Linked DNA regions of Variovorax paradoxus B4. The protein of the gene in region 1 interacts with the protein of each later gene in a pairwise test. Links are inferred from orthologs where the notes say so. Each region holds a gene or a part of one and is shown in the gene's direction. Other genes may lie near its edges.

The links.
Region 2: the proteins of VAPA_RS01720 (region 1) and ftsZ interact in binary tests that used the Escherichia coli proteins (3 or more experiments, as listed by UniProt). The link is inferred for Variovorax paradoxus B4 from one-to-one orthologs.

The regions. Positions count from the first base shown.
Region 1 is NC_022247.1:370,154-374,002, forward strand. Bases 609-3,607 are described here. They hold VAPA_RS01720 (rod shape-determining protein), read left to right. Parts: upstream 609-1,585; coding sequence 1,586-2,629; downstream 2,630-3,607. Other genes in these bases: gatA (Asp-tRNA(Asn)/Glu-tRNA(Gln) amidotransferase subunit GatA), read right to left, coding at 609-1,076; gatC (Asp-tRNA(Asn)/Glu-tRNA(Gln) amidotransferase subunit GatC), read right to left, coding at 1,073-1,372; mreC (rod shape-determining protein MreC), read left to right, coding at 2,715-3,607. Also shown: more of gatA, read right to left, coding at 1-608; more of mreC, read left to right, coding at 3,608-3,683; rod shape-determining protein MreD, read left to right, coding at 3,680-3,849. UniProt on the Escherichia coli protein: Forms membrane-associated dynamic filaments that are essential for cell shape determination. Acts by regulating cell wall synthesis and cell elongation, and thus cell shape.
Region 2 is NC_022247.1:1,077,848-1,081,671, forward strand. Bases 582-3,555 are described here. They hold ftsZ (cell division protein FtsZ), read left to right. Parts: upstream 582-1,445; coding sequence 1,446-2,666; downstream 2,667-3,555. Other genes in these bases: ftsA (cell division protein FtsA), read left to right, coding at 582-1,276; lpxC (UDP-3-O-acyl-N-acetylglucosamine deacetylase), read left to right, coding at 2,872-3,555. Also shown: VAPA_RS04825 (cell division protein FtsQ/DivIB), read left to right, coding at 1-23; more of ftsA, read left to right, coding at 47-581; more of lpxC, read left to right, coding at 3,556-3,795; VAPA_RS34810 (hypothetical protein), read left to right, coding at 3,809-3,824. UniProt on the Escherichia coli protein: Essential cell division protein that forms a contractile ring structure (Z ring) at the future cell division site. The regulation of the ring assembly controls the timing and the location of cell division.

The DNA.
Region 1 (3,849 bases):
CCTTCGGCGCGCGTGCGCTCGTACATGTCGGCCAGGTCCTTGTACTGCTTGGCGCGGTGGCCGAACTTCACGCCGTCGAAGCGGCTCAGGTTGCTTGAGGCTTCGGCCGCGGCCAGGATGTAGTACACGGGAATCGAGAGTTCGGTGAGCGGCAGCGTGACTTCGACCCGCCTGGCGCCGAGCTTCTCGTACTGCGACAGCGCGGCATCGATGGCCGCGCGCACGCCTGGCGCCACGCCTTCGCCGAAGAACTCCTTCGGCACGCCGATGCGCAGGCCTTCGAGCGAGTCGTCGAGCGAGCGGCCGAAGTCTTCGGCGGGCTTGTCGAGCGAGGTCGAATCGCGGTCCAGGTCGGGGCCGCAGAAGGCCGACAGCAGCAGCGCGCAGTCTTCGGCCGAGCGGGCCATCGGGCCGGCCTGGTCGAGGCTCGATGCGAAGGCCACCATGCCGTAGCGCGAGGCGCGGCCGTAGGTCGGCTTGATGCCGGTCACGCCGCAGAAGGAGGCCGGCTGGCGGATCGAGCCGCCGGTGTCGGTGCCGGTGGCCGCGGGGGCCAGGCGTGCCGCCACGGCCGCCGCGCTGGCGCCCGAGGAGCCGCCCGGAATACGCTCGCGGTTCCACGGGTTCTGCACCGGCACGGCCTTGTCGTGGCCCACGGCGGGCACGGCGACGTTCTCGTTGGCCGAGCCCATCGCGAATTCGTCGCAGCTCAGCTTGCCCAGCGTGACCGCGCCGGCCTCGGCCAGGCGGCGCACCACGGTGGCGTCGAAGGGCGAGCGGTAGCCCGCGAGCATCTTGGAGCCGGCGGTGGTGGCGAAATCGGTGGTGACGAAGATGTCCTTGTGCGCAATCGGCACGCCGGCCAAGGCGGGCGCGTTGCCCTTGGCGATGAGCGCGTCGGCCGCGCGGGCCTGGGCCAGCGTGACTTTCTCGTTCACGTCGACGAAGGTGCCGAGCGATTCGTGGGCCTTCATGCGGCCAAGGAAGACCTGCGAGGCCTCGACGGCCGAAACCTTGCGCTCGGCCAATGCCTTGGCGAGCGCGGCCACGCCCATTTGATGCAATTCGCCGCTCATTCGATCACCTTCGGCACGAGGAACAGGCCGGCTTCGACGGCCGGGGCGCTCTTCTGGTTGGCTTCGCGGTTGTCGGGTTCGCTCACCAGGTCGTCGCGCAGGCGCAGCGTGATGTCCTCGACGGCCGCGACCGGATGGGCCAGCGGCTCCACCCCCGCGGTGTCGACCGAACGCATGCGTTCGACCAGGTCAAAAAAGCCGTTGATCTGGCTGAGCATGCGCTCGCTTTCGTCGGAAGCAAGCTGCAGCCGTGCCAGGGAGGCAATGCGTGCAATATCTGAGGCGGAAAGTGACATGGGTCGGACCGGTCGAAAAACCGGAAGTAATCGCACGCCGGAGAGGGTGCTAACACGGGATTCAGAGGGGATTCGGGTATTATCCCGCCTTTGCCGCAACCCCCGCGAACGCGCCGGCTTTTGCGCCAAAAACGATCAATTCACCCCGTCATACGACCCAAAAACAGAGCGACGACCTGCCGACGCGCAGGCGTGCTCCAGAGGATTCCGCACATGTTTGGAGCTTTCCGTCGGTACTTTTCCACCGACCTTGCGATCGACCTCGGCACCGCCAACACCCTGATATTCGCCCGCAACAAGGGCATCGTGCTGGACGAGCCCTCGGTCGTCGCCATCCGCCATGAAGGCGGCCCCCACGGCAAGAAGGTGATCCAGGCCGTCGGCCGGGAAGCCAAGGCCATGCTGGGCAAGGTGCCCGGGAACATCGAGGCCATCCGCCCGATGAAGGACGGCGTGATTGCCGACTTCGTGATCACCGAGCAGATGATCAAACAGTTCATCAAGATGGTGCACCCGCGCACGCTGCTCACGCCGAGCCCGCGCATCATCATCTGCGTGCCCTGCGGCTCGACCCAGGTCGAGCGCCGCGCCATCAAGGACGCGGCCGAGGCGGCTGGCGCCACCTCCGTCTACCTCATCGAGGAACCCATGGCCGCGGCCATCGGCGCCGGCCTGCCCGTCAGCGAGGCTTCGGGCTCGATGGTGGTCGACATCGGCGGCGGCACCACCGAAGTGGGCGTCATCAGCCTGGGCGGCATGGTCTACAAGGGCTCGGTGCGCGTGGGCGGCGACCGCTTCGACGAAGCCATCATCAACTACATCCGCCGCAACTACGGCATGCTGATCGGCGAGCCGACGGCCGAAGTCATCAAGAAGAACATCGGTTCGGCCTTCCCGGGCTCCGAGGTCAAGGAGATGGAGGTCAAGGGCCGCAACCTCTCCGAAGGCGTGCCGCGCAGCTTCACCATCAGCAGCAACGAAGTGCTGGAAGCCCTGACCGACCCGCTCAACAACATCGTCTCGGCCGTGAAGAACGCGCTGGAGCAGACGCCGCCCGAACTGGGCGCCGACATCGCCGAGCGCGGCATGATGCTGACCGGCGGCGGCGCGCTGCTGCGCGACCTGGACCGCCTGCTGGCCGAGGAAACCGGCCTGCCGGTGCTGGTGGCCGAAGACCCGCTGACCTGCGTGGTGCGCGGCTGCGGCATTGCCCTCGAGCGCATGGACCGTCTGGGCAGCATCTTCACGAGCGAGTAAAAGGCGAAAGCCATCATCGGCCGGCCTCTGCTCGCGCAGGCCGGCTTTTTTGCCATCTGACGTTGCACACAGCCAGGCCTGAACCATGCCCTTGGGCACGCTCGATCGCACAGCCCCGCCCCTGTTCAACCAGGGACAGTCGGCGCTCAGCAAGCTGATCTTCTTCGGCGCGCTCGCGCTGTTCCTGATGGTGGCCGACGCGCGCTTCCATCTCGTGCAGCCCCTGCGCGCGGCCGTCGGCGCGGTGCTCTACCCGGTGCAATGGCTGGCGCTCAAGCCGGTGCAGCTGGTGGTCGGCGGCAGCCGCTATTTCGAAGACCTGCAGGCGGCCCAGCGCAACGAGGACGAGGCGCGCAAGGCGCTCATGCTGCAGGCCGAGCGCGCGAGCCAGGCCGACACGCTCGCGCAGGACAACGCGCGGCTGCGCGCGCTGCTCGAGCTGCGCCAGACCACCCAGGCGCCGGGCCGCGCGGCCGAGGTGCTGTATGACGCGGCCGACCCGTACACGCGCAAGATCGTCATCGACCAGGGGCTCACGCAGGGCGTGGCCGCCGGGTCGCCCGTGATCGACGCGCACGGCGTGCTGGGACAGGTGACGCAGGTGCAGCCGTTCACGAGCGAAGTCACGCTGGTGATCGACCGCGATCTTTCCATTCCCGTGCAGAACACCCGTACCGGCGTGCGCAGCGTGGCCTTCGGCGATGCGTCGGCGCATGGCGGCGGACTCGAGCTGCGCTTCATGGCCGCCAATGCCGACCTGCAGGAGGGCGACCTGCTGTCCACCAGCGGCGTCGACGGCGTCTATCCGCCCGGCCTGCCGGTGGCGAAGATCGAGCGCATCGAGCGCCGCGCCGATTCGGCCTTTGCGCGCATCTACTGCGTGCCGCTGGCCCGCGTGACGGCTGCGCGCTACGTGCTGGTGCTCGCGCCCACCGGGGCTCCCTCGGCGCCGCCGCCCGCGCCGGCCGCCGCCGTGGTGCGCAAGAAGCCCGAGGCCAAGCCGGCCGGGAAGGCCGACAAGGCCGACAAAAAAGCCGCGGAGCGCGCCCGATGATCAAGCGTCCCGGACAACAGCAGCTCCTGCTGCCCGTGAGCCCGCTGTTCATGTGGGCGAGCCTGGTGGTGGCGCTGCTCATCAACATGATCCCGATCGGCCGCGCCGCATGGATGCCCGACCTGCTCGCGCTGGCCATCGTGTTCTGGGGCGTGCACCAGCCGAT
Region 2 (3,824 bases), 710 kb from region 1 along the record:
ACCCCAAGACCAAGAAGAAATAGATAGCGAATACCGAGGACATTCAATGCCCAAAGAATACAAAGACCTGGTTGTCGGACTCGACATCGGAACCGCCAAGGTGATGGTGGTCGTCGCCGAGGTGCTGCCTGGCGGCGAACTCAAGCTGGCGGGACTCGGCATTGCGCCGAGCAATGGCCTCAAGCGCGGCGTGGTGGTCAACATCGACGCCACGGTGCAGAGCATCCAGCAGGCCTTGAAGGAGGCCGAGCTGATGGCCGACTGCAAGATCAGCCGCGTCTACACCGGCATCACCGGCAGCCACATCCGCGGCATCAATTCGAGCGGCATGGTGGCAGTGAAGGACAAGGAAGTCACGCCCGCCGACGTGGCCCGCGTGGTGGAAACCGCGCGCGCCATCAACATCTCGAGCGACCAGCGCCTCCTGCTGGTGGAGCCGCAGGAGTTCGTGATCGACGGCCAGGACGTGAAGGAGCCGATCGGCATGAGCGGCATGCGGCTGGAGGCCAAGGTGCACATCGTGACCGGCGCGCAGAGCGCGGCCGAGAACATCATCAAGTGCGTGCGCCGCTGCGGCCTCGAGGTCGACCAGCTGATGCTGAACCCGCTGGCCTCGAGCCAGGCGGTGTTGACAGAGGACGAGCGCGAGCTCGGCGTGGTGCTGGTGGACATTGGCGCGGGCACCACCGACGTGGCCATCTTCACCAACGGCGCGATCCGCCACACCGCCGTGATCCCGATCGCCGGCGACCTGATCACCAGCGACATCGCGATGGCGCTGCGCACGCCCACCAAGGACGCGGAAGACATCAAGGTCGAGAACGGGTACGCCAAGCAGCTCCTGGCCGACCCCGACACTCAGGTTGAAGTGCCGGGCCTGGGCGACCGCGGGCCGCGCATGCTGAGCAAGCAGGCGCTGGCCGGCGTGATCGAGCCGCGCATCGAGGAAATCTTCTCGCTGGTGCAGCAGGTGGTGCGCGAGTCGGGCTACGAAGAGGTGCTGTCCTCGGGTGTGGTGCTCACGGGCGGCAGCGCGGTGATGCCGGGCATGGTCGAACTCGGCGAAGACATTTTCCTGAAGCCGGTGCGGCGAGGCATTCCGAAGTATTCGAGCGCGCTCTCCGACATGGTGGCGCAGCCGCGCGCCGCCACCGTGATGGGCCTGCTCGAGGAAGCCCGCTTCGCACGCATGCGCGGCTTCAAGGTCGCGCAGAAGAACGGATCCGTAAAGACTGCGTTCGGACGTTTCAAGGACTTCATCGTGGGGAACTTCTGACCATGAACCACTCCCCACTCTGGCTCGCACGCGGCGGTCCGCCCTTGCATTTCAACGAGCGATGGCGGCGCACAGGTCCACCGCCGCGACGACAGCTTCGTTGAACTCGTCAAGACACCAGAAAAATTCATAGATACACAACGGCAACTGCAAATTCAAGGAGTTAGAAATGACCATCGAAATGATCGAAGTCGAAGAATTCAACCAAGGCACTCAGATCAAGGTGATCGGAGTCGGCGGCGGCGGCGGCAATGCCGTGGCGCACATGATGGAGCGTGGCGTGCAGGGCGTGCAGTTCGTCTGCGCCAACACCGACGCGCAGGCACTGCAGCGCAGCAACGCGCACAAGATCATCCAGCTGGGCACCAGCGGACTGGGCGCGGGCAGCAAGCCCGACAAGGGCCGTGATGCAGCCGAAGCCGCGGTGGACGACATCCGCGCCGCCATCGACGGCGCGCACATGCTCTTCATCACGGCCGGCATGGGCGGCGGCACCGGCACCGGCGCGGCACCCGTGATCGCGCGCGTGGCCAAGGAAATGGGCATCCTCACGGTGGGCGTGGTGACCAAGCCCTTCGACTGGGAGGGCGGTCGCCGCATGACCAACGCCGACGCCGGCCTGGCCGAGCTCGAGGCGAACGTCGACTCGCTGATCGTGGTGCTCAACGAGAAGCTGCTCGACGTGCTGGGCGAGGACATCACCCAGGACGAAGCCTTCGCGCATGCCAACGACGTGCTCAAGAACGCGGTGGGCGGCATCTCGGAAATCATCAACGAGTACGGCGGCGTGAACGTCGACTTCGAAGACGTGCGCACCGTGATGGGCGAGCCCGGCAAGGCCATGATGGGCACGGCCGCCGCTGCTGGCCCGGACCGCGCGCGCATCGCCGCCGAGCAGGCCGTGGCCTGCCCGCTGCTCGAAGGCATCGACCTCTCGGGCGCCAAGGGCGTGCTGGTGCTGGTGACCGCATCGAAGGGTTCGCTGAAGCTGAACGAGTCGAAGCTCGCGATGAACACCATCCGCGCCTACGCCTCGCCCGATGCGCACGTGATCTACGGTGCGGCCTACGACGAAAGCCTGGGCGACCAGATGCGCGTGACGGTGGTCGCCACCGGCCTCTCGCGCGCTGATGCGCGCCGCCAGGCACCGACGCTCGAAGTGATCCGCACCGGCACCGACAACATCCCGTTCAACGTGCCCACGCTCGGCGCCGGCCATGCGGGCCACGCCGGCCACGGCGGTGGCAACCAGCCGAACTACGACGGCATGGCCGTTCCCAGCGTGTGGCGCACGAACCGCACCATGGCCGCGGCCAAGGTGGATGCGCTGTCGTCGGGCGGCATGGACGACTTCGAGATTCCGGCATTCCTGCGCCGTCAAGCCGATTGACGGCAAGGCAACCGAACGCAGAGGGCACGAAGGTTCGCAAGGGGTACGGGGAAGACCTGAAAGGGACTTCTGCCGGCTCTAGGCGCTGCGTTCGCTTCGTGCCCTTTGCGTCCATCGTCGGTCGCCTGGCATAGAACCCATGTCTATCGCTGCCATAGCGAGGGGAATAGGGCGGCACGGCCGCCACGCGCCTAAAATCGTCGGCGTGCTGCAACAACGAACCCTCAAGTCGATCAGCCGCGCCGTGGGCGTGGGACTCCACAGTGGACAACGCGTGGAGCTGACGCTGCGCCCCGCTCCGGTGGACACCGGCATCGTGTTCCGGCGCGTCGACCTGCCCGAGCCGGTCGACATCCGCATGACCGCCGAAGCGGTGACCGACACGCGCCTGGCCTCCACCGTCTCGACCGGCGGCGCGAAGGTGCAGACGGTCGAGCACCTGATGTCGGCCTGCGCGGGCCTGGGCATCGACAACCTCTACATCGACATCACGGCCGACGAAGTGCCGATCCTCGACGGGTCGGCCTCGTCCTTCGTGTTCCTGCTGCAAAGCGCAGGCATCGAGCTGCAGAAGGCGCCGCGCCGCTTCATCCGCGTGACGCGCAAGGTCGAGGTGCGCGAGGGCGAGGGCGCCAACGAGAAGTGGGCCAGCCTGGAGCCCTATCACGGCTACAAGCTGAGCTTCGAGATCGACTTCGACCACCGCGTGGTCAATTCCACCGGCCAGCGCGTGGAGTTCGACCTCGGCACCGATTCCTACAGCCGCGACATCGCACGCGCGCGCACCTTCGGCTTCACCAAGGAAGTGGAATACATGCGCAGCAAGGGCCTGGCGCTCGGCGGCGGTCTCGACAACGCCATCGTGATGGACGACACCAAGGTGCTCAATGCCGGGGGCCTGCGCTACGACGACGAGTTCGTGAAGCACAAGATCCTCGACGCCATGGGCGATCTGTACATCATCGGCAAGCCGCTGCTCGCGGCGTACACCGCATTCCGTTCGGGCCACGCGCTCAACAACAAGCTGCTGCGCGAACTGCTGGCCCACAGCGATGCCTATGAGGTCGTCACCTTCGAAGACGAAAAGCGCGCACCGCGCGGTTTCGGCGAAGTGGCGAGGGCCTGGTAGGCCGCGTTCGGCAATGCTTCTTTTCCGCT